3 regions of the Brevibacillus sp. NRRL NRS-603 genome follow, and region 3 is predicted to be linked to each of the others. Evidence: riboswitches for the same ligand, from Rfam matches in the RefSeq annotation. Region 3 holds a riboswitch; each other region holds the start of a gene.
What was found. Region 3 has a riboswitch for cobalamin ahead of C7R94_RS27205 (energy-coupling factor ABC transporter permease). Riboswitches for the same ligand answer to the same signal wherever they lie in the genome.
Positions count from the first base shown of each region.

Region 1: linked by a shared signal. The riboswitch ahead of cobO (cob(I)yrinic acid a,c-diamide adenosyltransferase) and the one ahead of C7R94_RS27205 (energy-coupling factor ABC transporter permease) in region 3 are both predicted to bind cobalamin.
Region 2: linked by a shared signal. The riboswitch ahead of nrdI (class Ib ribonucleoside-diphosphate reductase assembly flavoprotein NrdI) and the one ahead of C7R94_RS27205 (energy-coupling factor ABC transporter permease) in region 3 are both predicted to bind cobalamin.

Region 1 is NZ_PXZN01000008.1:120,769-133,825, forward strand. It holds gene C7R94_RS04000 (hypothetical protein) at 1-273, opposite strand, end outside; gene C7R94_RS04005 (TerD family protein) at 554-2,641, shown strand; gene C7R94_RS04010 (M15 family metallopeptidase) at 2,726-3,418, opposite strand; cobalamin riboswitch at 3,601-3,816, shown strand; gene cobO (cob(I)yrinic acid a,c-diamide adenosyltransferase) at 4,057-4,605, shown strand; gene cobD (threonine-phosphate decarboxylase CobD) at 4,602-5,717, shown strand; gene cobU (bifunctional adenosylcobinamide kinase/adenosylcobinamide-phosphate guanylyltransferase) at 5,714-6,253, shown strand; gene cobS (adenosylcobinamide-GDP ribazoletransferase) at 6,250-6,990, shown strand; gene C7R94_RS04040 (histidine phosphatase family protein) at 6,987-7,619, shown strand; gene cbiB (adenosylcobinamide-phosphate synthase CbiB) at 7,616-8,566, shown strand; gene cobJ (precorrin-3B C(17)-methyltransferase) at 8,594-10,351, shown strand; gene C7R94_RS04055 (sirohydrochlorin chelatase) at 10,389-11,330, shown strand; gene cobK (precorrin-6A reductase) at 11,343-12,116, shown strand; gene C7R94_RS04065 (precorrin-8X methylmutase) at 12,119-12,769, shown strand; gene C7R94_RS04070 (cobalt-precorrin-5B (C(1))-methyltransferase) at 12,774-13,057, shown strand, end outside.
Region 2 is NZ_PXZN01000012.1:536,211-549,267, forward strand. It holds gene nrdF (class 1b ribonucleoside-diphosphate reductase subunit beta) at 1-578, opposite strand, end outside; gene nrdE (class 1b ribonucleoside-diphosphate reductase subunit alpha) at 634-2,718, opposite strand; gene nrdI (class Ib ribonucleoside-diphosphate reductase assembly flavoprotein NrdI) at 2,705-3,064, opposite strand; cobalamin riboswitch at 3,226-3,425, opposite strand; gene C7R94_RS09665 (alpha/beta hydrolase) at 3,596-4,417, shown strand; gene C7R94_RS09670 (ACT domain-containing protein) at 4,449-4,961, opposite strand; gene C7R94_RS09675 (hypothetical protein) at 5,001-5,330, opposite strand; gene mnmA (tRNA 2-thiouridine(34) synthase MnmA) at 5,352-6,464, opposite strand; gene tlp (small acid-soluble spore protein Tlp) at 6,604-6,822, opposite strand; gene C7R94_RS09690 (hypothetical protein) at 6,949-7,164, shown strand; gene C7R94_RS09695 (DUF952 domain-containing protein) at 7,168-7,518, opposite strand; gene C7R94_RS09700 (hypothetical protein) at 7,538-7,783, opposite strand; gene C7R94_RS09705 (glycerophosphodiester phosphodiesterase family protein) at 7,949-8,956, shown strand; gene C7R94_RS09710 (hypothetical protein) at 9,029-9,214, shown strand; gene C7R94_RS09715 (GNAT family N-acetyltransferase) at 9,305-9,853, opposite strand; gene C7R94_RS09720 (hypothetical protein) at 10,036-10,269, shown strand; gene C7R94_RS09725 (YolD-like family protein) at 10,487-10,738, opposite strand; gene C7R94_RS09730 (bile acid:sodium symporter family protein) at 10,967-11,941, opposite strand; gene C7R94_RS09735 (hypothetical protein) at 12,119-12,355, shown strand; gene C7R94_RS09740 (YhcN/YlaJ family sporulation lipoprotein) at 12,490-12,942, opposite strand.
Region 3 is NZ_PXZN01000062.1:368-5,765, reverse strand. It holds partial or broken gene C7R94_RS27215 (CbiQ family ECF transporter T component) at 1-255, opposite strand, end outside; gene C7R94_RS27210 (energy-coupling factor ABC transporter substrate-binding protein) at 252-536, opposite strand; gene C7R94_RS27205 (energy-coupling factor ABC transporter permease) at 533-1,297, opposite strand; cobalamin riboswitch at 1,441-1,634, opposite strand; gene C7R94_RS27200 (quinone-dependent dihydroorotate dehydrogenase) at 1,769-2,860, opposite strand; gene ald (alanine dehydrogenase) at 3,247-4,371, opposite strand; gene C7R94_RS27190 (PucR family transcriptional regulator) at 4,503-5,398, opposite strand, start outside.

The DNA.
Region 1 (13,057 bases), on a different contig from region 3:
GATATAAGACCAGCGAAAGAAAGCTCTACTTCGCGTGCCCAGGGCAGATAACGGAATGATTGCGGCTGTCGACAATAAAAATATTCCGAGTGCGGCATTAAAGGAAAACGCTTTCGAGACATCACCATTAGGAGCGACGGGTCCCCCGTACAGCATGACCCAGATTGCGCATAGCGCAGCGAGTAAGAAGCCGAGCAAGCCGGTATACACTAACCATTTCTCCCCTTGAAAGAAAGGGGGTGCAGTATGACTTTTCATAACAGATGCATTCATGAATGGAGTTCTCCCTCCTGTAAAGTTTTGGTACTCTGCTACTCACTTTACAGGGATGAAGAATACAGAATAACGGGCAGCGGAATGAAATCGAATTAGGTCCGGGGACGGATTTATGTCTCGTTCCCGAGAGAGAGCTTTACCATCTGACAAAATTGAAGTAAGATGGTTAAAAATTACAAAAGGAATAAAAAAATCAGGCTATTGTACACCTTCCTTCTAAGCGAAAGGATTAGTCACCATTAGGGGTACTGCTTTCCTGATTTTTTTCGTGATGCCAATGAAAAATCAAATCTACCTTCGCCGGAAAAATAAAATCATCGTACATCAGGGGCAGCATGAACTGCCTATCCCTTATTTAGCTGCGGCTTTGCGTAATATAGAGAGCTTGGGCTATACCTTCTCCTTGGAATTATTAGAAAGAATCCGGACCCTGTCGGAAGGAGAGTTTTTTGCGCTCTATTCGGATGTGGTAGCTGTGCTAAAAGTAAAGATCGGGGCATCCCGCCAGTACAAGCCGATGTATCCGAATTTTCCTAAGCAAGTTATGGAGGCTAGCGAGGGTGAGCTGTTTATAAATGCGATTATTCATTATTTGACGTTGGACCTTCCTGTGCGCGAAGTAAAAAAACGGTTGCCTTTGCTGAGAGAATCTCGCCTGAAGCTGATTCATCTGGGCACAGACGAAGAGCTGTTGCAGGTAGGAATGAACTTGCTTCGCTCCAATAGCTCGCTGTCGGCTACTGACAAGGAAGACTTGGAGGGCTTGATTCAGAGCTATGAAGGAATCGCAGAAGCTCTGCCAGCAGAGATTCCGCAAAAGGAAAACGTGGCAATCGCTGCTAGCCTGCTGCTCAAGTATGACAAGCTGCCTGCTGCTTTTTTTGCCCATCATTGCAAAACAGCGACAGATGTATTGCGTCTGGCGGTGGCGCTGTCTGATGGGGATGTTAGCTTGGCAGAGCCTGCAAAATTTCGCAAGTTCAAACGCGGGGAAAGAAGATTGCTCCTCCGTCTTCTGGAAGCCAGCTCGAATATCGTAGAAGACATGAATCGTTACAAAAACAGATGGATTCGTCTCGGGGAAATCTTGCATCCGTTTGAATATAAGGATCGATATCCGAAAGCGGCACAAGCATTCGATATTTTGCGCAACAATCACAAGATTGAGACGTTCAATAGCCAAGTAGAGCAGGCGCTGGTCCGTACGGATGTGAATGCGGCGATCAAGCTGCTCGAACAGCGTCCAGGGGAATTTGCTCGTCGTCTGGATCATTTATTGCGTTTGACGGAGCAGGGGAATCCAGTCCTTTCAGCCTTCGAGAAAATTGCGGACGGTGTATCGACTCCGGTTCTTCTGCAAGTCATGAATCACTTTGATAAACGGGACAGCTACGGGGAATGGCGGACCTTTTTTCCGAAAGGGCAAGTGGCAAAAGTACAGGCAATCGAAAACCGAGTGCCAGGCTTGCAAGAGGACATCAGACAGAAGGCAGCGGATATTTGTCGGACATCGTTGTTAAACCGTTTTGCCCAATTACCTTCGCTGGGCAACGTCTACATCGATCCGCGGCTGCAGGAGCATCTCGTTCCGTTTTCGATGCGATCCGCCAGTAAAGCACTGCGAACGATCGCACGCGGCTCCCGACTATCGATCCCGGATGGAGGAACGATTCGCTTTTTCCTCTGGTGGAGGGAAGGGATCGTCAACGATGTCCCTACAGGCCGAGTCGATATCGATTTGTCTGCCGTGCTCTATAACGGAGACTGGAAGTACATGGAGCATATTTCCTATACCAATCTGCGTTCCGACAAGTATCAAGCGTGCCATAGCGGGGATATTGTGGAGGCTCCCAATGGCGCGTGCGAATTCATCGACATCGACATGGAATCTGTCATCCGCTATGGCGGTCGATATGTCGTCATGAACCTGTATTCGTTTACGAGTCAGCCTTATTGCGATTTGCCTGAATGCTACGCAGGCTGGATGATTCGGTCGGCACCACAGACAGGAGAAATTTTCGAGCCACAGACGGTACAGGACAAGATTGATCTCGCCGCAAACACGCGGATTTGTATCCCGGTCATTCTGGATCTCGTGGAGAGAAAAGTGATTTGGACAGATATCGCCTTGAATTCCGATCCGCGTTTTGCCAACAATGTGGAGTCGAATGCCGGAGGGGTGGAACTGATGGGAAGAGCGCTCACCTCGTTGGTGAAGCCAACCCTGCATGAGTTGTTCATGCTTCACGCACAGGCGAGAGGGAAGCTGACTGATCAAGCTGAAGAGGCAGATACGGTATTTTCCTTGGAGGAAGGGATTACCCCGTTTGATACGGAGATCATCATGGCGGATTTTATGCAGTGATTGTTTCATAAAGGAATAAGCAAGACCGTCAGGCAGTATTGTGCTGACGGTCTTTTCATTTCTTACATCGACAAAACTCCGCTCTTACATCGACAAAACTCCGCCATAGATCGGCTCTTGCTGCGTTTTTTGTCCCCAGGTGCGCGTGCCATACTCGAAATGCCACCATTCTTTCGGATAGTTGACGAATCCGGCGGCAGTCATCAAATGATACAACAGTCGGCGATGGTCTCGAATCTCGATGTCTTTTTGGGTAGGCTGTACAAGTTCTTCATAATGGCGAGTCTCAGCCCTTTCACTGAAATCATCGAAGGCTGTTCCCATCTCCAGCCAGCCATCAGGTCCTGCGATAGTCAGATCAACTGCACCACCGGATAGGTGAGGCGACGGTTTGAAGAGGTCCGTTGTTGGATAAGCGACGAATTTGCTCAATTGTTCCGTGAGTGCGGGCCCTTCCTGCCAGCCTTGTAGAAGCAAGGCTTCACGAAAACGGGCATATAACGATGCCTGTACCTCGAACGAGCGCCAGCCATCCAGTACGACGAGCTTGTAGCCAACAGGCAGTTTCGCGGCTGCCGTGGCGAGCCTGCGTGCTGCCCCTTCTCGCAAAAAGGCTTCTGGCTGCGTTCCGGCATAACCCTCGTGGTAGTAGGCTGGATAGACTGTGATTTGTTCCGCAAGGGAAGAGAGGGGGATCATCGGTTCGCCGCATTCCTTGATCGGCAGTGGGCTGGGCAGGACCATGTCTGGTATTTTTGGAATCGGAGGAAATAGCATGACTGCACACCACTTTCGATTGTTTTGCCAATAGGGTAACGAAAATTTTCAAGTAAGTAAACGGTGATTATCTTATTTTTCTGCCAATAGACACCTGTGATGAATCGGCAGCTTTTGCTTGAATCCTCGGTAGCTTTTGCTATTATTAAAGCAAGTGCTTGTCAACGAAACGAATGACATTTACATATGGAAGAGAAACAGGTCCTTGTTTTAGCGAAACCGATTCGCAGGAGCAAGGTTAAAAGGGAAGTTTGGTGAAAAGCCAACGCGGTCCCGCCACTGTAAGAGAGTAGCTGTTCTTCAAGGCACCATGCCATCCACTGCCCATCCGGGAGCGGGAAGGAGAAGAAGAGCGATGATCCTCGAGCCAGGAGACCTGCCTGTTTTATGTTTACACTGATTTCCTTCGGGTCAAAGGAAGAGGTGAGGATTGTTGCTTTTCAGCTATCCGCGCTTTGTTTTTCCTTACGTACTGGGGGGAAACAGAGCGCTTTTTTTCTGTGAAAAACGTCTCGACGTTTTTCATAAAAGTGGATGCGACCGCTTGCGGTCAACAAAACGGTCATGACTGTTTTGTTGCTTCGGAAAGTATGGATGGAACAGCGGAGTAAAATACGTCACTTTTTGAGGTGGTCAGGATGGAGAAAAACGATAAGAAGCGGGGCTTGACCCTCGTTTACACAGGAGACGGCAAAGGAAAAACAACAGCAGCAGTCGGGTTGGCTGTGCGAGCGACAGGGCGCGGGAAAAAGGTGCTGATGGTTCAATTCATCAAGTCGCCGGAGCGAACATACGGAGAAAAGATTATTTTCGATAAATTGGGCATTGAAATCGTGCAAATGGGCGTCGGCTTCACCTGGACGAAGACACCGGAGGAGCATCGTCAGGCATTGAAAGAAGCTTGGGCTTTTGCGAGCGAGAAGCTCTCTTCCGGCGCGTACGATGTCGTTATTTTGGATGAGCTGAATAATGCATTGGCGATTGACCGCTTCCCGATTGACGATGTGTTGCCACTGTCCGATGTGTTGGAAGCGATTCAAAACAGGCCAAGTCATATCCACCTCGTGATTACGGGACGGGCAGCAAAGCAGGAGATTTTGGACATCGCAGATTTGGTGACAGAGATGAAGCCAATCAAGCATTACTACGATGAAGGGATTCCAGCTGTGCTGGGGGTAGAGTTTTGACAAGCGCAGGTGTAATAGAAACGTACGGTCATGGTGGAGACCTGCTGAGCGCAGCGCAGCGCTTTGGTCGAGAGCCTGGGCAGTTTCTGGATTACAGTGCCAATATTAATCCGCTAGGGATGCCAGCAAGCGTCCGTGAGTTGCTGCTGGCTTCGTTGGCTGCTGTAGCGCATTACCCAGACCCTGGACATCGTGTGTTTCGTCGTGCGCTGGCGAAACGGCTGCAAGTGCCGGAGGAATGGTTGCTGCCTGCCAATGGTGCAGCGGAGGCAATGGCATTGGCCATCCTCGGTCTTTCGCCGCAAACAGTTGGTGTGGTATATCCTTGCTTTTCGGAATACGCGCAACTTTCCGAGCAGTATGGAGCCCGTGTCATTGGCTGCTTTGGGAAGGAAACGAACGGGTACAAGCCTGATCCTGCAGAGCTGTACACGCTTTTTACGCAGTCTGATCTCGTATTTGTCGGGTCACCAAACAATCCGACAGGAATCCTGTATCAGCCGGATGAGCTGCGCCAAATGGCGGAATGGACGAAAGAGACCAATACGTGGCTCATCGTGGATGAGGCTTTTCTCGACTTTGTGGAGGAGGAGCGGCAGTATACATTGGCGATGCAGCTGGAGCGCTTTCCCCGTGTGATTTTGATGCGTTCGATGACGAAAATGTACGCGATTCCGGGATTGCGCCTGGGCTATGCGATTGCGCATCCGGATGTCATTGCGAAAATGCGCCAAAAGCAAGTGACCTGGAGCGTGAATGCACTGGCCCTTTTGGCAGGCGAATTGTGCTTGCAGGAGCAGGCATACGAGGAACAGACGCGCAGGCTCATAAAAGAAGAACGTGCGTATTTGACTGATTGCATCCGCAGTGAGTTGGGCTGGCAGGTATGGCCTTCTGAGGCAAACTTTTTGCTGCTGCGCACGCCGGAAGGATTGACAGCCGAACAATTGCAGGCACGGCTCGGCAAAAAAGGCGTATTGATCCGCAACTGTGCGATGTATCCCGGTTTGACCGCACATGATGTGAGAATCGCCGTGCGTGAACGAGCGGAAAATGAACGGCTTCTGGCAGCGCTTCGCGAGGTCCATGCGGAAGGAAGTGAACAGCGATGAGCTTGGTGCTGGTAACAGGCGGTGTCCGTTCAGGAAAAAGCCGCTACGCGGAAGAGCTTGCGATGAAGTTGAGCAGTCGAGTCCTGTACGTGGCGACAGGCAAGGCCTGGGATGATGAAATGAAGCAGAGAATCGAGCTGCATCAAGCACGTCGTCCGTTGGAATGGGGCTGTGTGGAGGTAGGAGAGCGGTTAACCGATTACCACGCATTTCGTGAGCAGTATGATGTGGTGCTGATCGATTGTCTGTCCACTTGGGTGAGTAATCGATTGATGAGCGTGGATGAGTCGGAATGGAGAAGTGCTTCACACACGCAAGCCCTGTTGCAGGAGGCAGAGGCATGGCTGTCCCTCGTTCAGAATTCCCCTCAAAAAGTCATTGCTGTCACAAGCGAGGTCGGATTGGGCGGGATAGCCTTGAGTCGTTTGGGCAGATGGTTCGCGGATGTGCTGGGCGATGTCAATCAGAGAAGTGCGCGACAAGCGGACGCCGTCTACGCGGTTTTGTCAGGGATACCGTGGAGGATCAAAGGATGAATGCATTTTTACACGCGATCTCGTTTTTTACGCGTATTCCGGTTCCATGGCTTCGTCCTTCAGAGGAGGCGTGGAGAAAAAGCGTCAATTGGTATCCCGCAGTTGGTGTAGTCATCGGTTTATTGCTATGGGGTGTGCATCAGGCAGGACTGGCGTTGTTTAGTCCATGGATCGCCGCTATTTTGACGCTGATCGCATGGGTCTACGTGACCGGTGGTCTTCATATGGATGGGTGGATGGACCTCGCGGATGGTCTTGGCAGCAGTAGACCGAGAGAGCAAATCCTTGCGATTATGAAGGACAGCCGCGTAGGTGCGATGGGCGTTCTTGCTGCGATTATGCTGTTGCTGATCAAGGCGGGTGCAGTCGCGGAGCTCGCACATCCGGGATGGGGCAGCTTTTTGATTGTAGCACCAGTAGCAGCGCGGACACATGTGCTTTTGGCGATCAAGCTCTGGCCGTATCTTTCGGCGGACAAAGGAATCGGAAAAGGCATCAGTGCCGGGCTTTCCGCTTCCTCTATCATCGTGAGCTACATCATCGTGTTTGCCGCAGGATGGTATCTTGGGGGCTTGCAGGTCATCACGGCTATTTTCCTGTCGCTGTTGTTCGCTCTATGGTTTTCACGCTCGGTTGCCAAAAAACTAGGCGGTTTAAACGGAGACTGCTACGGGGCTGTTATTGAAAGCAGTGAAGCGGTCGTTCTGCTGGTGTTAGTCGGGAGCTGGTGGTTATGAAGCTAGTTTGGATACGTCACGGGGAGACAGACAGCAATCGTGAGCATCGATATTTGGGGCACAGCGACGTTTCTTTGAATGAACACGGGCATCTACACGCGAGTGATTTGGCCAAGGAATTACCAGTGCTCATCGGGCGACCTGCTGCGATTTACTCGAGCGACCTGCTCAGATGCGTGCAGACTGCAGAACCACTCGCAGCTGCTTGGGGGCTATCGGTTATTTCGGAGCCAGCCTTGCGAGAGCTGTCTTTTGGTGAGTGGGAGCTGATGACCTACGATGAGTTGATGCAGTCGGACCCTGTGCGTGCCACGAGGTGGTACGACGATCCTTTTCGAAATCGGCCTCCACGAGGGGAGAGTCTGGAAGAGTTAGGAATGCGCATGGATCGTTGGCTACGCTCCCTGTTGGAGGGAGCGGGCGAGGACGAGGCCTCCGGTACAGTCGTCATCGTCACACATGGCGGCGTGATCCGCTGGTTCCAGGCCGCGTGGCTCGAAAACAATCCTGACCGATATTGGCAGGTCGATGGCATTAAGCATGGGGAGGCTCTGGTAGCGGAATGCTTGGATGCGGCAGGGCAGAGTTGGATGCGACAACCCCTGAAGAGTAAGAGAGGGACAACATGACAGAAGTATGGATACTATGCGCGGCTTACTTGATTGATCGGGTGATAGGAGACCCCCGGAGCTTGCCGCATCCAGTGATCATCATGGGCTGGTGGATTACACGATTGGAACGGGTCATACGTTCTCTCGTCAAAGAGGAGTCGCATTTGAAGCTGGCAGGAGTCCTGTTCCCGCTCGTGATCGTTGGCGGCAGCTACGCTGTTGTTTGGCTGCTTTTGTGGGGAGCGGCGTTCATCCATCCGGTGCTTGCCTGGATCTTGGGTGCCTGGTTGATTTCCACGACGATCGCGACAAAAGGCTTGGCCGATGCCGGTATGGAGATTGCCCGCCATCTCGCGGCTGGGGATATGGAAGCGGCGAGACGCTCCTTGTCCATGGTAGTCGGACGCGATACAGAGCGGCTAGATGAACCGGAAGTATGTCGGGGAGCGGTGGAAACCGTGGCGGAAAACATTGTCGATGCGATCGTCTCTCCGCTGATTTACGCAGCGATTGGGGGAGCACCGTTGGCAATGGCGTACCGAGCCGCCAACACCCTCGACTCCATGGTTGGCTATAAAAACGAGAGGTATCTGAATCTGGGCTGGGCCTCTGCCCGCTTTGACGATGTACTGAACTACATACCCGCCCGTTTAACAGCTTTGTTACTCGTTGCAGCAAGCTGGCTGCAGCGATTGGATGGGAAGCGGTGCTGGGCAATGATCAGAAGAGATGCGCATTTGCATCCGAGTCCAAACAGCGGTTTGCCGGAAGCCGGAGTCGCTGGAGCATTAGGCGTGCAGCTCGGGGGACTGAATTATTACCAAGGTGTTGCGTCGAATCGGGCAAAAATGGGAGATGCGAAGCGACTATTGCAGGCAAGTGATATTGTCGCGACGATTCGTTTGATGTATCTCGTTTCGCTCTTATGTCTGCTCGTTAGCGTGATGATATCGATTTTATTATAAACAGGAAGCGAAAAGGGGAGGGGCCTTATGAGCGGCAAATTGTTTGTGATCGGGTTTGGTCCAGGAAGTTTTGAGCATATCACCAAGCGGGCGCGGGAAGCTCTGCAGGAGTCCGATGTCATTATCGGCTATTCCACCTACGTAGACTTGATCCGCGGACTTTTGACGAATCAGCAAATCGTCAGCACAGGGATGACGGAAGAAGTGGCGCGTGCACGAGAAGCCGTGCGTCAGGCGGAAGAGGAAGGCAAAAAGGTAGCGGTCATTTCCAGTGGGGACTCAGGTGTTTACGGGATGGCAGGTCTCGTATACGAGGTGTTGGTGGAAAAAGGCTGGACAGAAGCTACCGGCGTACCCATCGAAATCGTACCGGGCATCTCGGCGATCAATTCCTGTGGGGCGATCCTCGGTGCGCCTATCATGCACGACGCATGCACGATCAGTCTGAGCGATCACTTGACGCCGTGGGAACTGATTGCCAAACGAATTGACGCAGCAGGGATGGCTGACTTTGTTATCGCGTTGTACAACCCGCGCAGTGGACGACGCACACGCCAGATCGTCGAAGCGCAGCGCATTCTTTTGCAGTACCGTTCACCAGATACCCCGGTCGGTATCGTGAAAAGTGCCTATCGCGAACGCGAAACGGTTGTCGTGACGACGCTGGCGCAAATGCTGGAGCATGATATCGGCATGTTGACCACCGTGATTATTGGAAATACATCGACGTTTGTCTACGACGGCAAAATGATTACGCCGCGAGGCTACCAGCGCAAATATACGCTGTCTGCCGATGAGCAGCCACTGAAGCCGCATCAGCGTCTGCGTGTAGAAAATGAGCCTTGGTCGCTCGAGGCCTCCGAGGAGAGTCTTGCGTCAACTCCGGCAGCACCAGCAACACCGAAGGCAGAAAGACCAGTAGCTGTGACCGAGGACAGCGTAACGGCTACAGAGCCGGCAAATCGTGCAGCAACAAGCACGGCAGTACTGGAAGCGCCGCCTGTAACAGAAGAATCGGCACCAAAAGCGCCTTTCGCATGGGCCATGGAGGCGTTGACGGCTATCAATGCGGCGAAAGGCATTGAAACCAAGCCAGCTGTAGGCCAAGTCCATCGTCCGGTATCTACCTTTACGCCAGAGATGATTTTCGAATGCGCGGTAAGTCCTGGTGTTGCCAACAAAAAAATCACGCCGCAGCAAATGATGGCGATTGCCGAAGTGGCTGGCGAAAAAGGCGAGATCGAATACACCCCACACCACCAAATGATTTTGCGCGTGCCGACTGCCAACCCTGACAGCATCACGAGCCGCTTGCGAGAGCTTGGACTCATACTCAGCCCGATCGGAGACGTTTTGCAGGTAAAAGCGTGTGATTTCTGCGACGGCGAGAAAAAAGACAGCATTCCTTATGCTGACGAGCTGCACCAAAAGCTGGGTGGAAAAGAAATGCCGAAGGAGCTGAAGATCGGCTTCAACGGCTGCGGGATGGCGTGCTATGGCGCGGTTCAAGAGGATATCGGGATCGTATTCCGCAAAGGAAAGTTCGATTTATTCCTGGGAGCAAAAACGGTGGGACGCAATGCACACTCCGGTATTCCGGTAGCAGAAGGCATTGAAAAAGAAGAGATTGTTCCACTCGTGGAGCGAATCGTGAACCGATTCAAAAAAGAAGCATTTCCGAACGAGCGGTTCCACAAGTTTTTCCAACGTGTAGGCGAGCTGGAGGGCTTCGCATGGTACGAGCCAGCAAAAGCTGAAATCGAGAATGCTGCATGCGGAGATTAATGCAAGAACACCGAATAAAAAACGAGGGGGACATAAAATGGACGCAGTATTATTTGTAGGTCATGGAAGCAAGGACCCGGAAGGCAATGAAGAGATTCGCCAGTTTGTGGCGACGCTAACACCGGACTTGGATGTACCGATTATCGAGACGTGCTTTCTGGAGTTTGCCCGTCCTGATATGCTGCAAGGCTTGAATACCTGCGTGGCACGGGGTGCAACCCGCGTGGCGGTGATTCCAATCATCCTGTTCTCTGCCGGACATGCAAAAATTCATATTCCAGCTGCCATCGACGAGGCGAAGGAGCTGCACCCACACGTTCAGTTCATCTACGGACGCCCGATCGGCATTCACGACGAAGTCATCAATATTTTGACCGCTCGCATGGAAGAGGCAGGCTTTGCCTCCGGGGAAGACCACGATGACCTGGCTGTACTCGTAATCGGACGCGGCAGCAGCGATGCAGATGCCAATAGCGATATTTACAAAATGTCCCGACTGTTCTGGGAGCGCTACAAAGCCAAGTGGGTAGAGACCGCCTTTATGGGCGTGACGTATCCACTGTACGACGAGGGTGTTGAGCGTTGTCTGAAGCTGGGTGCGAAGCGCATCGTTCTCTTGCCGTACTTCTTGTTCACAGGTGTGTTGATCAAACGGATGAGCGACCAGCTGGAGAAGTTCCGTGAGCAATATCCAGAAGCCCAGTTCGAAATGGCCGAGTATTTTGGCTTCCATCCGTTGTTGAAAGAAGTGCTCAAGGATCGTGTGATGGAAGCGTTGCAAGGTGAAGTGAAGCTGAACTGTGATACCTGTCAGTACAGGCTGGCAGCGATGGAGCACATCGATCATCACCATCACCACCACGATGACGAGCATGGGCATCATCACCACCATGGTCACCACCACCATCATCACGATCATGATCACGATCACGATCATGACCATGACCATGATCACAAGCATGACCACGTTACCAAGTAGGAGGGAGACAGCATGATTCTGGTACTGGCTGGAACGAGCGACGCACGCGAGTTGGCTTTGCAAATCAAGAACAAGGGCTACGAGCTGTTGACGACGGTCGTCACTGACAATGCTGCGAAAAGTATGGAGGAAGCAGGTGTTCCTGTCCAGGTCGGACGCCTGACTGCCGACGATATCCAGCAGCTGATCCAAGACAGAGCGGTCCAATGCGTGGTCGACGCGAGTCATCCCTTCGCAGAGGAAGCCTCCAAAAACGCCATGGCAGGAGCGCAGGGCGCGGGAGTCCCCTACATTCGTTACGAGCGGGAAAGCCTCTCCTCACCGGGCAGTGAAAAGCTGATTGTGGTAGAAGACTACGTCCAGGCGGCTGAGCTGGCGGCAGAAAAGCGCGGCGTCATCATGCTGACGACAGGCAGCAAAACGCTGAAAACGTTCACGGATCGGCTGTTGGGCTTGCCGGACACGACCCTGGTAGCACGCATGCTGCCGCGTCTTGACAATATGCAGAAATGCGAAGAGCTCGGTGTCGAGCAAAAAAACATTGTCGCGATGCAAGGTCCTTTTTCCAAGGAGCTGAACAAAGCGCTCTACGATCATTATGGTGTCACGCTGATGATTACCAAGGAGAGCGGCAAGGTAGGCGCTTTTGACGAAAAGGTGGAAGCGGCACTGGAAATGGGCATCGAAACAATCGTCATCGGTCGTCCAAAGATCGATTATGGAACGAAGTTTTCGGATTACGCCAGCGTGCTGGGCGAACTCAAACAAGTGACTGGAGGAAACTAACCATGGATTTCAAAACGGAATTTAAACCGATGACCGTACAACCGCAAGAGATTGAGGACTTGAGCTTTCAAATCATTACAGATGAGCTGGGCGAGCATTCTTTTACGGAAGAACAATATCCAGTAGTACAACGCGTCATTCACGCATCCGCAGACTTTGATCTTGGACGCAGCCTTGTTTTCCACCCGGACGCAGTAAAATCGGGAATCGAAGCGATCCGTAGCGGCAAAATCGTCGTAGCAGATGTACAGATGGTGCAAGTCGGCATCAGCAAAAACCGCATTGAAAAATTCGGCGGACAAGTGAAGGTGTACATCTCTGACCGCGATGTGATGGAAGAGGCGAAGCGCCTGAATACGACCCGTGCGATCATTTCCATGCGCAAAGCAATCAAGGAAGCGGATGGCGGAATCTTTTGCATCGGAAACGCACCTACGGCACTCCTGGAGCTGATCCGCATGGTGAAGGAAGGCGAAGCAAAGCCAGGTCTGGTGATCGGGATGCCAGTTGGCTTTGTATCTGCGGCAGAATCCAAGGAAGAGCTGGCGAAGCTCGATATCCCATTCATCACAAACATGGGACGCAAAGGCGGAAGTCCAGTAACAGTAGCAGCATTGAATGCCATTTCGATCATGGCGGAACGGTTGGGCTAATAAGATGGCAGCCAAAGCAGCAACGGACGAAAAAGAGGCAAAGCCCCTCCGCCACGGATATACGACTGGATCATGCGCAACGGCGACGACCAAGGCTGCTTTGATCGCGCTGATTACTCAGGAAGAGCAAAGCCAAGCGACGATTCGCCTGCCAATCGGTGAGGACGTCACCTTTCAGATGGAGAGCTGTGAGTTTTCATTGGAGAAGGCGACCGCAAGCACGATCAAAGATGGGGGAGACGATCCAGACGCGACACACGGTGCCCTTATTCTCTCAACCGTGGAATG
Region 2 (13,057 bases), on a different contig from region 3:
ATACTCTCATCGCGAACAATCAGGTCGATAATTTCCCCGCTGCTTGTCATCTTTCCTTGACCCGCCAAATAGAGCGGATAAAAGAAGCCGCTGTAAAACAGATAGCTTTCCAGGAAGACGGACGCTACCATCGCCATGTACAAGTCTTTCGGTTTCTCAATTTCTTGATAGCGCTTCGAGATGAGGGCCGCTTTCTTTTGCAGATGTGGATTGTTTTCTACCCACGAAAAAATACCGTCAATCTCTTCTGTCGATGCCAGCGTTGTAAAAATACTGCTGTACGATTTGGCATGGATTTGCTCCATCATACCCATGAAGGCGAGAACTGCTTTTCTTTGCAATCCATCGACATGCTCCATGATCTTCGGCATCCCTACTCCACCCTGAACCGTATCCAGCAAGGTAAGACCGCCTAATACTTTTTTATACGTGTCCCGTTCAGTCTCACTAAGCTCCATCCAGGCCATCTTGTCATCTGACAGCGGAATCTCATCATCCGTCCAGAACTGCATGATGTTTTGATTCCAAAACGTCATCGTAAAATCGTCGTCCGGCCTGTTCCAATTGACTGCTTTCATATGGCGTTCCTCTTCTCTTTTTGCTTGATGCTTTTCCTTATATGAATCGAGTTCACTAAACTGCGCAGCTAATGCACTCTTCTACAGTTAAATGCTTCGTACGCGTATAGTAGAGTGACTTCAGACCTTTTTTCGCTGCGTAAATGTAATAGCGAGCCAGTTCTCTGGTTGAAATATTGCTGTTCACGTGCAGCACGGTCGAAATTCCTTGGTCAATGTGCTCTTGAATTTCGGCAATCAGATCAATCACTTTGAATTGATCGATTACATACGCCGATTTGTAGTAAAAATAGTTTTCCTGCGACAAGTATGGCATCGGGTAATACGTCGTAGAGTTGGCATACGTTCTCGTTTCGATATGCTCAACGATTGGCATCACGCTAGAAGTCGCATTCTGAATATAGGAAATGCTCTGTGTCGGTGCAATTGCCAAACGGTACGCATGGTAAACGCCATGCTTTTGCACCTTTTGCTTTAGTTGCGCCCAATCCTCTGGCGTCGGAATGTGCATTCCTTCGAAGAGAAGCTTTGCTTTTTCCGTTCGCGGGCTATAATCGTTCGTCACGTACTTGTTAAAATAAGTGCCTTTTGCATATTCCGATTGTTCAAAGCCCAAGAAGGTCTTGCCTGTTTCCTTGGCAATTTCCATGCTTTTTTCCAAGGAGTAGAAGTTCATCATCATGAAAAACGTACGAGCGAAATCCTTCGCCTCTTCACTCTCATAAGCGATTTTGTTCTTTGCCAGATAACCGTTAAGGTTCATCGCACCGAGACCTACTGAGTGCAGCTCGCGATTTGCCTTTTGAACGCCTGGAGCGTTTTCTACACGCGTCATATAACTCACGGCTGTAATGGCTTCGATTCCTTCGTGGACGGATTCACGGATCATTTTGCGTTCCATCACGTTGACAATATTGAGTGATGCCAAATTGCAGCTAATATCGCGACGAATGATATCCATCTCGCCGTAATTGGTAATCGTGGAAGTCTCCTGTAGCTGGAAGATTTCCGTGCACAGGTTGGACATTTTCACCGAACCGAGATCTTTCAGCGCATGGTTGTTGTTCGCATTCGTTTTGTTCATGATGTACGGATAGCCCGATTCCATTTGGATCATCGCGATTTTGGTCAGCATCTCGCGTGCGCTCATCACGGTCTTTTTCTTAATGCGATCGTTTGCCAATAGCTCCTCGTACATCTCATCAAGGTCCATATCATCCAGATGCACGCCGTATTCTTTGTACACGGAGTATGGAGCAAACACAGTCAATGGCTTGTTTTCCTCAGCCAGCTTGTAGAAAACGTTTGGTACAATCAGGCCGATGGACAACGTTTTGATGCGTGCCTTTTCATCTGCATTGATCTTTTTGCAATCGAGAAACTCGTTGATATCCCAGCCGAAGATGTTGTAATATGCTGCACCTGAGCCTTTGCGCTGCCCCATTTGATCTGCGTAGGAAAACGCATCTTCCAGCAGCTTGAGAACTGGCATGACACCTTTTGCTGCGCCCTCGACGCCTTTGATCGGCTCTCCTCGTCCGCGAAGCTTGGACAGGTTCACCGCTACACCGCCGCCAATTTTGGATAGCTGCATACAAGTTCCCAAAATAAAGTTGATGGAGTTCAGTGAGTCATCCATTTCTAGCAAGAAGCAGGAGACCATTTCTCCACGGCGGCTTTTGCCTGCGTTCAGGAAGGTAGGTGTCGCCGGCTGCAAGCGTTGATCCATCATGGAGACTGTTAAACGCTTGGCGAGCTCAAAGTCACCTTGTCCAAGGGACAGTGCCACAACGGCCACCCGGTCTGGATACTGCTCCAAGTACATCGATTTATCGTTCGTTTTCAAAGCGTAATCTTTATAAAATTTGGAGATAGCCATGTACGAAGCAAATTGAAAATCAGCGTCATAGGCCAAACGAAAAACTTCATCGACCTGCTCAACAGTGTATGTTTCATAGACGTTTTCATAGAAGTCATTCTCGATCAAATAGTCCATGCGTTCTTTGACACTGCCAAAAGTCATCGTATTGGACTGCACTTCTTCCATGAAGACCGCAACCGCTTCCCGATCCTTTTCCAGTTGATAAAATCCGTCGTTGCCACGCTGCATCAGTTCGTTGTTCAATTCAATATGCCGCAATTGCTGCCACCCCACTCGTAAATTGTTCCACATCCCGGCCGGTACCGGACAGTTCAAATTTTGAAATTACCGGAACGCCATATTGGCTCGCGATCGTATCCGCGCTTCTGGCGAAGCTGGCTCCCCAGTTGCGGTTGCCGCTAGCGGATACTCCGCGCAGATGGACATGATTTCGCTTCAGGAACGTCGCCACCTTCTCCGGCACTTGTCCGAATCCTGTCGTGTATGTGATCAAAATGAATGGCTCGTCCAGCACCATATCTTGATCAATTTCCACATGTGGCAAATTAATTTTATTGACGAATCTTCGGACGTTTCCTGTTTTTGAATCGTAAGCGATTAGCATGTCCCTCATCCTATCCTACTATTTTTACTCTGTATGTATGTTATTTAGCCAAAGTAAAAGCGCATCCGACGTTTACATGCCGAATGCGCGTGATGACTTCCATCTAGCAATTCGCCAATGCGAATTGAGCGCTCGAACACTTCCCTATCTCCCGTAGGGTAAACAGTGCAAGCGGTTAGGCAGGTCTCCTGGCTTTTGGATCATCGCTCCATTTACACCTTCCCGATCCTTCAAGATCAGTGGCATTCACTCGTAAATGGAACTCTCTCATTACAGTGGCGGGACCGCGTCGGATTCTCACCGACTTCCCTATTAAGTCTACCAAATCTAGCTGGTAAACACCTTACCGCATCAATATGTAGTTGGTAAAACTTACTTTACCTCAATATATCGTAGGAGTCAAGCTCAGTATGGGCTCTTTTCGAAAACTAACTATTCTCCTTTTTCGGCTATTGCCAATCTCTGGTTCCCGTTCATATAATAGATTTTGTGCGTGTTGGTTAGCCTTGGAGAGATTGGAGAGTAGCCGTCATGAAAAGCACCGACTATCAACCGGTCGTCATTCCTCGTTCTTACAGTAAAATCATGACTTATCAAGAACGAGACTATCACATTTTCGTAAGTGTACCTGCCGATCCCCCTCCGGAATCAGGCTTTCCCGTCATATATTTGCTAGATGGCAACTCTGTTTTTGCCACCATGACCGAAGCGATACGGAAACAATCACGTGGCCCTGAACGAACTGGCGTGTATCCTGCTATCGTCGTCGGGATTGGGTATCCAACGGACGGACCGTACCATCCTGCCCGTTTCTTTGATTACACGTATGAAGTTCCCTTCTCAGAGCTTCCTGGCAACCCAAAAGGTGCAGAGTGGCCTCAGATGGGAGGAGCGGAGCAGTTCCTCACCTTTTTGGAGGAGGAGCTCAAGCCCAGCATCGAAAACGACTTCCCCGTCGATCGGACGCAGCAAGCGATTTTTGGACATTCGCTAGGCGGGTTGTTTGTTTTGCATGTACTTTTGACCAAACCACATGCTTTTCAACGTTATATAGCTGGGAGTCCCTCGATTCATTGGAATGAGAGTGTCCTGCTTGCGAAGGAGAGTCAATTGCCGAAGCTGCTGACAGATGACCTCGACGTTCATGCGCTCCTCACCATTGGGGAGCTGGAAAACGATGGGCGATTCTTGGTCAAAGAAAAATCTCTGGCGCTGGTCGAACGATTGTCCTCCATGGGCAACGGTCAAATCAAAGCTTCCTTTAAAGAATTTGCTGACGAAAATCATTCGTCCGTTTTACCAGTCCTCATTAGCCAAGGACTCAAATTCGCTACGAAAAAAACTGCCCGCTAAAAACGGGCAGTTTTTGTTTAGCATGATTCGCTTACTGGAGAGATAACACTTTGGTGATTTGGGGCAGCTCTTCGATGGCGGATACAATCGTCGGTGTAATCTCTTCATCAGTCACAGAGATAAGCAGGGCATTCTTCCCTTTTTGCTCGCGCGATACATTCAACTTGGAAACATTGATTTGATACTCGGCCAGTTTTCGTGAGACATCATAAATCACGCCTGGATAATCGATATGGTGAACCAACAATCCATGGGCCCCTGGAGGTATGCGACACGCGCAGTAATTTACTTCACTGATGTACACTTCTCTCCAGTCCTGCGCAAAGGTGTACTTGTTCGCTCCTACACGCAAAATCGCCAAATGATTCGCATATTCGCCGGAGCTGTGTTGGACAGGAACCTTCGTCCCGAGTCCTTCCACTAGCATTGTTGCGATTTCCTCTTTATTTTCATGAGCAAGAATACTTAATTGTGCACCCGCTAACTCTGGCTCGAGTCTTCGAATCAGTTCAGCCAGCTCACGCAGTCCAGCATATTGGGTCATGTGATGCCTTCACTCTCCCAGTCAGGTTTATCCTTGTTTTTACGGCAGAATCCATGCTTCCGGCTCTTTCTTAATGGAGGATTCGTTATCAGCACGATACCAAGCCGTCAACGTTTGCCCATCTTTTGTATAGTAGATTCGGTAGATAGTATTGCCTTTTCCGCCGTTGGGAAAAGGACTTTCCTCCAGCGGAACCGCTGTCACTCCATCCGCGTTTACAATCCCGCCGTTCTCCTTGATGACGTTTTGGATCGTCGCCATATGCTCTTTACCCATGGAGGCCATCCCGAAATAAGAGATGATCGCCAAGAGAACCGCTCCCGCCAAAAACGAAACGATAATCACTTTTGATTTTTTCGTAGCATCCACCGAGTGCTTCCCCCGTCTATCTTAGTTCTCTTTATCGACTAAGCGTACCTTGTCAATCGTACCTCCACCCAAGCATACTTCTCCATCGTAGAAAACAACAGCCTGACCAGGTGTCACTGCTTTTTGCGGCTGATCAAATACAACTTCTACGTTGCCATCCTCGAGCAGGTGAACAGTTACTCCCTGATCTGGCTGGCGATAACGGAATTTGGCTGTACAAGTAAACGTTTCGGATGGTTTCTTATCACTCACCCAGCTAACGTTGGTCGACAGGAGACTCTTCGAGTACAGACGGATATGATCAGAGCCTTCGCCAACGATCAGGACATTCCGTTCCAGATCCTTGTCTACAACAAACCAAGGTTGTCCGCTTGTGCCATGACCTCCACCTATCCCCAAGCCTTGTCGTTGACCCAGTGTATAGTACATCAGTCCGTCGTGCGTACCGATGACTGCTCCATCTACGGTCTCGATATTTCCTGGTTTGGCAGGCAAATAGTTTTGCAGGAACTCACGGAAGTTGCGTTCGCCAATAAAGCAAATCCCTGTGCTATCCTTCTTTTTCGCTGTATAGAGTCCCGCTTTTTCTGCGATCTCCCTTACTTGAGGTTTTGGAAGATGACCAATGGGGAACATCGTTTTGGATAGCTGTTCTTGGCCCAATACATTCAAGAAGTAAGTCTGGTCCTTGTTGTTGTCAGCACCACGAATCAGCTTGTACTCGCCATCGATGTACTTGACCTGCGCGTAATGGCCGGTAGCAATATAATCCGCCCCTAGATCCATCACCTTGGCAAGAAGCTCACCAAACTTGATTTCACGGTTGCACATGACATCCGGATTCGGTGTGCGTCCTCGTTTATATTCATCCAAAAAATACTGGAATACCTTGTCCATGTATTCTTTTTCAAAGTTTACCGTGTAATATGGAATGCCGATCTGTTCACAGACGCGCCGGACATCCTGGAAGTCTTCTTCCGCCGTGCAGTGGCCGAATTCATCGGTATCATCCCAGTTTTTCATGAAGATGCCGATGACGTCATATCCCTGTTGCTTAAGCAGGTAAGCCGTCACGGAGGAGTCGACTCCGCCAGACATGCCGACAACGACGCGTGTATCTTCTGGTCGCTTCATAAGTCTTTCTCCTCTTATTCAATTTGTACCCTTACAGATTACCATGTTTCGCAAAACAAATCATGTTTTGTTGCACTTTTGCCCGAGAGAATGAAAAAACGTCTGACGCAAAGTTGGCGCCAGACGTTTGGTTGAAAGGTTATGCCTGCGAAGATTCATCCTTGATTTCCGCGCGAAATCCCTCGATGCTTTCTTCACGACGCTCATTTTTCGCTTCGAGGGTTGCTTTTTCCTCTGCAGAAATCTCTCCAGCATGAGCCGTCAGATAATCTTCGGACTCACGAATGTTCACTTCCGTATTGGAAATCATCTGTTGGAGCTTTTCTGCGTTGTCAGAACGGTCATCCGGCTTCGCCATAATCGATACGCCTCCTACAAAGGGTTATATTCTACACCTTTACCATTGTGCGCCAATCATGGTTTCTTTATGTACCCGTGTTATAATAGAAGAAACACGGATTAAACGAAAAAGAGGGTTTCACCTATGGCTTCCTTAGATTTGTTGGAAAGAAAGCTGCTTCGGATCATCTCTGATATCGATCCTGTCCGCCTGAAACGACAATGGGTAAAGGGGCAAAAGGCACCTGAATCCGAAGTGGAACAGCGCATGCGAATCGATCTTCTCTTGCGCAGACTTGACAAGCTACCTGAGGCCAAGCGTCAAGAAGTGCTTGCGCTACTTAAATGGTTTAACTGGTAGCGATTAGCGGATGGACGTTCCCAGACGCCACTGGCCGTCTATCCGATTCATTTGCTTCATATCTACGATTGCATCTTGATTCAGCGGTCCATAGATGTGCGGATACAGCAATCCATCCTTCGCAGCCTCGTATTTGACTTCCGAAGTCGTTTTCGCTTCATCGACAACGAGTACATACAACTCCTCGTCAAACTGTGCGTAGACGCGGTTTGCTACCTTTTCAAGCAGCTCGTCCCCTTTTGTCGCGTGAATAAAGCCTTCCTGCTCGTAATCGCGCGGTAAATAGTGATCCTTGTCCATCCACTTTTCCCAGTATGCTTTTGGTACCATGCAGTAAATGATAGAGTCTGTCATGTTTCTCCTCCGAATTCGATTATTTTTTTGGCATTGCTTTGTTCAGGTGACGCATAGCTTTATCATAGAACATCTGGTCCATACGCCCCTGATCATGTCGCCATTGAATGAAGTTACGCAGAGAGTGCAAATCCACCCAGGCATCCTTTGCTTGCGGATTGCGGTCAGGTACCTCTCCCGTTATCTCACCATCGTAGACAAGCTTCGCCATCTCGGTTGGGTGCATGCCGATCTGATAAGCGATTTGGTGTAAAGCTATTTTCATGGAACCTCCCCTTGCTCTTCATGGGATACATCTTATCTTCCGTCTATTGTGCCAGTCTTTTCGAATGATGCCAAGCCCCTAGCCCTACTCCCAAAGGATGTACCCTCCTCCCTTGCGTTTTGTTACAATGAACAGAGCATTTTAATGAAGGGGCGGTATTCCATCATGGCAAAACAACGAAATCAACCACGAAAGAAATGGTTCCGGCGAAAACGCATCTGGCTTCCCCTTCTTTTCATTGCTTTTCTATTTCTGGGCAACAGCTCGTATCTCGCAAAGGAGCCTGACGGCGAGCCCTTCTTACTCGCTCACCGCGGGATGGCACAAACCTTCCATATGGAAAACATCACCAATGAAACTTGTACGGCGGAACGGATTTACCCACCAGAGCATCCGTACCTGGAAAATACGCTTGCGTCCATGCAGGCTGCTTTTGATGCAGGCGCGGACGTTGTCGAGTTGGATGTACAATGGACCAAAGACAATCGATTTGCCGTGTTTCATGACTGGACGCTTGACTGTCGGACCAATGGCACCGGTGTCACGAGAGATTATACCTTGGCCGAATTACAACAGCTCGACATTGGCTACCATTATACAGCGGATGAAGGGAAAACCTTCCCCTTCCGTGGAAAAGGGATTGGCATGATGCCCTCTCTCGATGACGTGCTACAAACATTCCCTGATCGCTCGCTGCTTATCCATATCAAAAGCAATGACCCACTCGAGGGGAACGCGTTGGCGGATGTTTTGGCAAGATTGCCTGCAAAACGACTAGCACAGCTCTCTGTTTATGGCGGTGACGAGCCAATCCAGACATTGAAGCAACAACTGCCACAGCTGCGTGTGATGTCTATGGCGACAATGAAAAGTTGCCTAATTCCGTACATCGCAGCAGGTTGGTCCGGATATGTACCGGAAGCCTGTGCACAAACCCAATTGCATATTCCCGATCAAATTGCCCCATGGCTCTGGGGTTGGCCGAATCGTTTCATGGCAAGAATGGAAGCAAAAGACACCCGCGTGATCCTAGTCGCGGGCAGCGGAGATGTGTCGCAAGGCTTTGATGTTCCGACTGATTTAAAACGAGTGCCAGAAAGCTTTACAGGAGGAATATGGACGAACCGGATCGATCTGATTGGTCCGGCTTTTCACGAAAACGTAGAAAAATAATGAAACGGTTCTCCAACATATTCGTATATACTTATACGGAATAGACTTCCAACCTAACTAGGAGTGATTGATATGCTCAAGAAGCTTTTGAAAAATTTACTCGGTAATCACTCATCTTCGCACAAGTACCGAAAATACAGCAGCAGCGATTACAAACATCGCAGAAAATACAGCTCTAGCAATCGGTACGGACATTCGCATTACGGCAGCTCTCATTATAAAAGAAAGCACTCCAGCCGTAGCTTCTTCAGCAGCTAAACAACAGCTTAACCACCGATCAGACAGCAAAACTCCGCTAACGATTGCGGAGTTTTTTCATTTAATGAGACATGAGTTCTACGAAACGATTTATTGATTTTTGAATCTTCCCATAATAACGGTGTTGTAGTAATTGCCATCGGAAAGAACTTTGTCGTTTTTGAGTACCCCTTCGATTTCAAAGCCAAACCGTTTGTACAGCTCAATTGCCTTCTCATTCGTTTCCATCACATTCAACGTCATTTTGGTAATGTGGTTGGCGTCTGCCCAGGCAACCGATTCTTGCAAGAGATTCTTCCCAATGCCATAACCCCAGAACTCTTCTGATACACATACACCAAACTCTACTTTGTGTGCAAATCTGTTTAAGTAAACACCTGCACATCTGGAAAACCCGACAATCCGCTTCTGCACAACAGCTACTAAAAACAAGTTTCTTGGACTTTCTGCATCCGTATTGATGATGTGTTCGAATCCTTGCACATCGATGAAAGCCTCTCCTCTTTCTCTGTCCAAATTTTCAGTCTCCCCATCGATTTGCAGTCGCAGGTCCGACAACTGCTGTGCATCTGTTTGTATTGCAGAGCGAATCGTGTAGGATAACCCATTCACAGAAAGTAGTTGTTGGCTGATTATCATCCTTTTTCTCCTATTGGTAAAATTTTGGTCCTTTATTTTATCATAGGTGGAACTCTTTGTGAAGCTACTCTTCTCTCTTCCTCAGGAGAAAGGAAATTGCACTTTGTTTACATAATATTTATTATGTTCATTTATACGGTAAACAATGGATATGCTACAATAAGGAAAAGGAGCGTGCTCGCATGAATTTTTCCAAATCATTTTATTATACGGTCGACCATTCCAAAGTAGAGGAATATAAGAAGATGCTCGATCTAATGAAAATCCCCTACACCGTGGAAGCACCGATCGTCTTGCTAAATCAAGGAGCGAATGAATACTCCTTCGTTTTTCCTAACATGTCAGGTCGTCTTTATGGAATGGTGAGCAAGTTATTTCAAGCAGATGGGAAGCCATATCCGAAGAATGGTACATAGGCAAAAAAAAGGACCCAATGATTGGGTCAAAATAGGAAGTGGAGAGAATGCATGCTATGTAATATATTCTAACATAATAAAAACGAACGTCAATCAAACTTTCGAATTTTCCGTGTTTTTATGTCAGGTTTTATGACAATTACACTTCCTCCTTTGTGCAAAAAAGAAAAGAAGCCTTACGATGAATGGTTTTCATGTAAGGTTTCTACACACACACCTATGCTTGTACATTAATAATCTTCTCCATCTCTATCCATTGGCTACCCGTTTGGTTTGCTAATTGAACACGTCTCGCCTTCGGGTCTACCCATTTGACCACACCCCACATGCTGCACGTATTCCCCCGCTCCCCCTCAAAAGACACACACCAGCTCACATTCAAGGGATAATTCTCTCTTGCCGAATCTCGCAGCATATACATAAATGCCTCTCTTTCTTCGTTCGTTACTTCAAGATTGCTGTTAGCCACGCTTTTCCACCCGCCTACTTACGAACATTTGTTATCCAGATCCTCATCCTGTGTGGGAAATTGTAATTACATTATAGTGAATACGAACATAAGTTCGCAACTCTTTTTTCCGATTTCTTTAGTTGAACCGCATGACAGCCTATGAAAGGTTCGTTCTGCCAAGTCGCGCATAAGAATCTGTAAGAAAAAAGCCGTTTTCCCATTGGTGTTGGAAAACGGCTTTTACTTTTAGCTTGATAGTTCCTGCGCTTGATGCTGCGGTCTTTTCTCGACCAGCTCCAAAAATTTCCCGAAGGTAGACGCCAGTATTTGTTGAAAAAGCATACCGAGAACAACGGGAAGAGCAACAGGCGCTGGGAAGTACGTGATCGCCATAACTGCCCCTGCGCTAATGTTTCTCATTCCACTGTTGAAGGTTAACGTGACGATCACATCACGCTCCCATCCGAACAGCCTTGCGATCCCCCACCCCATTAAATAACCTAAAATGGCTACTACCAGTACGAGTACCGCCATCCCCACCAGTTTCGCGTCCATCATATGAAAGTAAGACGAGACCATCGAGCTGTTGATTGCGACGACTACACCCATTCCCATCTTAGAAAATGGCGCTAATTTTGGTGCCAGCGTTTTTTTGACGTTCCCTTTTGACAAATGATTGAGCAGCATACCGACAAGTGACGGCAGCACGATCATATAAAATAAACCTTTCATCAGTTCAGCCAAATCCATCTCGACTGTTGCCCCTAAAAACAAGGACATCCCCAACGGAACAATCAATGGAGAGAGCATCGTATCCAACAAAATAATAGATAGCGTCAGTGCGATGTTCCCAAAATAAATCGATGACCACAAAAAGCTCGTGATCCCTGTGGGAATTAAGGCCGCCAACAAAAAGCCCGTGATGACATGGATATCATCCGGATAAAACAACCGAGCCATTGACCAAGCAACTAGCGGCATAAGTACATGAAGAATCATCAAATTGACGATTAATGGCAGCGGTCTGGTCAGTACCTTAGCAAATTCTTTAAATCCTGAACCCAAACTGCCGGTAAATGTCATGAAGGCAAACACCCAAGGAGACAAAAAAGCATACGGCTGCAAATGTGTCCCGGCTATTACGCCAATAGCAACACTGCTCGGCGTTAGGATGGGCATGATTTTCTCAAGCGATCGATTCAGTTTGGCTAACCCGTTCATTTGATACACCTCAAGTCTCGTCCTTTGATGCTATTAATGTGAGGTATGTTATCATGAACAGATTATTGTTACAAGACCAAAGTTCATTATTAGATTGCATACGCATCATTTATTCTTATTTCACCTTGCATACTTTCGCACATGGGGGTAAAGCCTATGACGGAAAGGAGGTATTTTATGAACGGAATGGATTGGGTAGAATTTATCCGAAAAACCGAAGATAAGATGTATCACCTCCATCGAGCGATAGATGGAATCTGTAATGATCCCGACTATAAGGAATCCGTTACAACCTTGACGGAAGTAGTAAGAGATTATCAAGTCCTCGTGGAAAAGGCCAAGGGTGAATTACGCGGCATTGACCTCCATCGAGATCGAGAGCGCGCGCATCATTACGATCATGATCATCACTAGGCTATATAGACTCCCAATCAGGGAGTTCTTCTTCGTTGATAATTACAGAATTTTCATTTCGTTTTCATTGTTCAGTCAAAAAGAGAGCAAGAACCTCACTCTACCTATGTAGTGTGTGAGGTTTGGGAGATCGGCTAGCCCTTCATTTTCTTTTCAATTTCTTTTAAGGATTTCTTCTTCTGGCATGCCTCTTTTACATCGGTTGGCCACTGTTCTTCACTCAGCCTTTGCAAATCTTTTAACAATCGCTTGTCAGCTGTCACGTGAATATTGGCGTCTGGGAAGGCCTCTTTTAATTTCTTTCCGACTTCTTTTTGAATCGATTCCAGCTTGAACCGATTAAAATTCGTTACTTGAATAGCCACATCGAGCTCTTTATCGATTTGCACAGCCACGATTTTGTCTATGCCCTTCACGCTAGCTGTAATCGACCTCGCTCGCTCTTCCCATTGATAATGTCTGACGGGTACAGGCATGCACAACGGCTCCGCTTCCGCTTTTTGCTTCGTTTCGGTACCAGATTGCTTCGTACATCCCGTTACGGTCAAAGCAAAAGCCAGTGTCAGCACCACAAAAGTTGCCCGCACGTTAAAACACCTCCTGACCAAAATCACCTGTTACTAGCTTGACCTTGAACGGAGGAAGTATGTAAAGAAAAAAAGCGGTGACTCCTCTGCATAATTTGAGTCACCGCGGACCCCA
Region 3 (5,398 bases):
TTCTACCAATAGGGCAGGTAGCCCCGCCGCAAAAAATGAGAGTGACACAATCATAAAGGCAAAATAGATACGGACAGGAATCTGAGCATACACCACTACCCATACCGTCATCCAGACAACAACAGCCATCTGCATCCATACATGTCCCACCAGCACGAGCAGTAACAATGCACTCGCCTGTAATAGCTTATGAGCTGGCGGCAGACATTTCAGCCTGTTTTGATAAGAGAGAGAATCAAGCTGCAACCCGTTCATTTTTTCCGCTTATCCAACCGACCTTTGTACAAGCCAACGGCGTAACCAACCACTCCCGCTCCCAACGCCGCCTGCACCGCAAACAATAGACTTTCCGTTTCTCCCCCTGGCGGTTCTATCAGCGGTTGAAACCACGGTTCATAGTTCGGAGCGATTTCCTTGATCGCTTCCTCCGCCACGCCGTCTGCGCCGCCAAATTCCGAATCCTGTACCAGCAGCAGCGGGACAATAGCCAGCACGATTACCCCCAAGAGTAAAAGCCAGTTCCATCCTTTTTTCACAGCGATTCCTCCCGTTTTAGCAAACGAAGCTGTGTAAGCTCTTTTGCGTTGTAAGATAACAACCAGTTCCAAACAAGAACGGTCAACAGACCTTCACTAATGGCGAGCGGTACTTGCGTGAAGGCAAAAATTCCTGCAAATTTGGCAAACGAGGCCAACACTCCGCCAGATTCAGCTGGAAATGCGAGTGCCAGTTGAATCGAAGTCACCACATAAGTAGCAAGATCAGCCAAAGCAGCAGCCGCAAAAACCGCCAGACGTTGACTTCCGCCCACTTTCATGATCATCTGATAGATTCCATATGCCACCAGTGGTCCTACTACTGCCATGGATACAGCATTTGCCCCTAACGTAGTCAAACCTCCATGTGCTAAAAGCAAGGCTTGAAACAAGAGCACCATGCTCCCTAACACAGACATCGCAAAAGGCCCAAACATAATGGCGCCAAGGCCCGTTCCAGTCGGGTGAGAGCTGCTGCCTGTAACCGAAGGGATTTTCAGCGCAGATAAAACAAATGCAAATGCTCCTGCAACGCCAATAAGGAGCTTCATTTCAGGATGTTCTTTTACAATTTTGTTAATCGAACGAATCCCAAGAATAAAAAATGGCAAGAAGACAGCCCACCAAAATAAGGCCCAGGATAATGGCAAATACCCTTCCATGATGTGCATCGCGTGTCCTGTCTCTGGTTCATTGAGCAGGAAATAAAGGACAAAGCCCGCGATCATCAAACAAGTAGATGCGAGACGAGATCGATTCATGTTTATTCCTCCTTCACTGACTTTCGTTCTATTCTCCAAACAAAAAAATCCCATCCATCAGTGGACGAGATGTGCACACAAAACAACAGACTGACTAGACAGCCTCATTGCCTCGTATTCACCGCTCCTTTCCGCGAAGGTTCTGTGGGTGTGGCTACTAGGTAGGTCTCCTGGCTTCCAGATCCATGCGCTCCTTGTCCTTCCCCATACGAAAATGAGTGGTTTCCTTCTCAAAGAGAGCTCCCTGGTTACAGTGGCGGGACCGCTCGGGACTTTCACCCGATTCCCTGTTACCCTTTATGCGTCACATAAAGGCACCTAACGCCGACAATATACAATTGACAGACAATTCATGTTTGTTCCACATCATTATACCGGATCACCACATAAATCGAAAGGATATAAGCGAAAACGCATAAGCCAATGACCCTCTACAAACGGCGTCATCGACCTATGCGTTACTTGTCCTATCTATTCTTTTGCGTCTACGCCAATTACTTCACTAATATGTTTAAAACCATCGCGTTGCATGAGCTTGAGCAGCTTTTTGTTGATTTGCTTGGCGATACCTGGGCCCTGATAAATCATCCCCGTATACACCTGAACGAGACTGGCTCCTGCTCGGATTTTCGCGTAGGCGTCTTCCCCGTTATAAATACCGCCGACACCAATGATCGGTACCTTGTCTCCTACTTCCTGATAAATCTCCTTCACCCAAGCGGTGGAACGCTCCGTAAGAGGTCTTCCGCTCAAGCCGCCCGCTTCCTCGGCAAATCGATGACCGGAGACGGCCTCGCGTGACAGTGTCGTATTGGTAGCAATAATTCCGGAAATGCCTTCTTCTACAGCAGCGTGAACAACATCGCGCATGTGCTCATCTGACATGTCTGGCGCTACTTTCAGCAAAATCGGCTTTTTCTTGATGGAACGCGCTTCCATTTCCGTTGCCTTTTCTCTTACTGCACGCACCAAATGACGCAAGCTCTCTGTTTCCTGCAAGTCACGCAGATTCGGGGTATTCGGAGAGCTGATGTTAATGACAAAATAGTGACCGTATGCATAGAGCATGTCCATACATTTGCTATAGTCGATGGCCGCCTCTTCATTCGGCGTTACTTTGTTTTTCCCAATGTTAATCCCAATCGGAACATCTGAGTATGCGTAATCGACCAAATGCTGGGAAGCCAAATACGCACCGTGATTGTTAAAGCCCATCCGGTTAATGACAGCTTGATGTTCCGGCAATCGGAACAAACGCGGCTTCGGATTGCCTGGCTGCCCCTGCGGCGTCAACGTCCCTATTTCCACAAACCCAAAGCCAAGAGCACCCAACGCATGATAGACTTCTGCATTTTTATCAAAACCGGCTGCAAGTCCGACTGGATTCGGAAACGTTATTCCCCACAGCTTATTCTCCAACCGCTGGTCTTTTACCTGATAGATCATCTTCAGGATGCTTTTGCCTGGAGCAGAATCCTCCACCAGCCTTAAGGCACCAATTGTCTTTTCATGAATCTCTTCCGCATCCTGCTGGAACAGATATTTTCTTATGAGCTGATACATCGGCTGCACTCCTTACTCCGTTTCTACCTTTTTACCTCATAGTAGAATACCATACTTTTTCGAGAGGGTGTAACCTTTATACGTGATACATATTTCCAACCAAGCACGCAAATCCTAACAGCACCACCTTCCGCTTACCACCGAGGACCTCGTTATCAGGTCAATGTTCGACTAAAGAGGTTCGTTCGTGAAATGGTGAGTACGGTTACGCCAGCTTTCGTACAAAAAAGCTCCGAAGAACAGGTAGCCCGGCGAAATTACGAAATACGCAAGCACAGTAAGCTTACACCTAATACCCTGACCCGCTTCAGCCGAATGAATCAATAAAAAAACTGCTTGCCGTAAGCTCGGACAAGCAGTTTCTTCTTTTCTATTCACCGTTGAAGCTAGTTTTTCACCAGCAAAACTTCTTCAATAGAAGCATAAGGCAGGTTATGCGCATCTGCAACAGCTTTGTAAGCTACTTTTCCGTCGATGACGTTTACGCCTTTTGCCAATGCTTTGTTATCTCGAATCGCTTGTGCGTAGCCTTTGTTCGCCAATTGTACCGCGTAAGGAACAGTTACGTTGGTCAGGGCCAATGTAGATGTACGAGCGACTGCACCAGGCATATTGGCTACCGCGTAGTGAATCACACCGTGCTTCTCATAGGTTGGCTTGTCATGAGTAGTGATGCGGTCAACCGTTTCAATCGATCCACCTTGGTCAATCGCAACGTCTACGATCACAGAACCAGGTGACATCTCTTTAACCATGTCTTCTGTTACCAGACGCGGAGCACGAGCACCTGGAATGAGTACAGCGCCAACCAGCAAATCTGCTTTTTTCACAGCGTTTGCGATGTTGAAGGAATTGGACATCAGCGTCTGAACGCGGCCTTGGAACAGGTCATCCAACTGGCGCAGACGGTCTGCGTTTACATCGATGATCGTCACGTTTGCACCCAGTCCAAGCGCCATTTTCGCTGCGTTTGTTCCTACGATTCCACCGCCGATTACGACTACCTCGCCTTTTGGCACGCCTGGTACGCCACCGAGCAGAACGCCTTTTCCACCGTATTGCTTTTCCAGGAATTGCGCGCCGATTTGAACGGACATGCGGCCTGCTACTTCAGACATCGGCATCAACAGAGGCAGAGCGCCATTGTCGAGCTGGATGGTTTCGTAAGCGATTGCAATCACTTTTTTATCGATCAATTCACGAGTCAATTCAGGCTCTGGTGCAAGATGCAAGTACGTGAACAGAATCAGACCCTCGCGGAAATATCCGTATTCAGCAGGGAGTGGTTCTTTTACTTTCATTACCATGTCAGATGCCCATGCCTCTGCTGCTGTTTCTACGATCTCTGCGCCTACTGCCTTGTAATCTTCATTCGTAAAACCACTGCCTTGCCCTGCGCTTGTTTCTACACGAACCGAATGTCCGTTTTGTACCAGAGCAGCTACACCTGCCGGAGTAATGGCTACGCGGTTTTCATTATTTTTAATTTCTTTTGGAATTCCAACGATCATGATAAGTATGTCCTCCTTGGAAACGCCAATTTCTTTGCGGTTACTATTATTGTACAGCGTATCTTCGGGCATACTCCTTGGAGATTCCTTTAATTTTAGCATCTTTTCATTTGTGAAAATTCACAAACAAACTACTGTTCCCCATCTAATTTGGCTATTTTCAACTCTAAATATAAGGCAGCCCGCTGGTTCATATTGTCAAGGTCAACACGCATGATCTCCTCAATTCGTCTCAGTCGGTAGCTCAACGTATTGATGTGGATATGCAAGCGCTCTGCTGTCTTGTTGACCTTGCCAGCGGCATCCAAAAAAGTTTCCAATGTTGTCAAGAGCGTGGTCTGGTTTTCGCGATCGTACTGTCTGAGCTTTTCCAGCCGTTCATTCTGATAGCCCTGCTCCTCTTCCCACTGCTTCAGTTGTAGTAGATATCGATATATCCCAAGCTCGTGATACCCGTGAACCCCTTCATTTTCCTGCGGAAACAGCTTTTTGATCTTGAGCGCATGCAGCGCTTCCCTGTAGCTTTTCACAATATCCGTATAAGACTTGTAATCTCTCCCGTACCCGGCAATCACCTGGCGTCCTTCCGTGACATGTGCTTCGAGCTTGCCGAGCGAGTCGGACAGGAACTGTTCCACCTTGCGAATGAGCACGTCACTCTTGCCTTTTTTCGCATCGGACAGACCGATCAATAAGATGATTTGCGAGCCGTCGACAACCCAGAGCAGCTTGTCACGCATTAATAACGGATACAAGTACTGGTCCAGACGGGCTCCTGCCGCTTCAATAATACAGATTAAATAAGAGGTCGGAAGCTGCATCTGCAAGATGTCCGCTTTTTGGCGAATGGCAGCCTCACTGCTGTGATTCCCCAGCAACAGCTCCCACAGAAATTCCTTGCGTCGCTGCTCCTCCGCCTTGCGTTTTCCCTGCCGCTGGATGAGACGCGAGACAGCTACCCGTGCAGCCTGACGAAGAATTTCATCATCTTCCCGGGTAATCGGCCGATTTACCTCTTGTGCCCAAA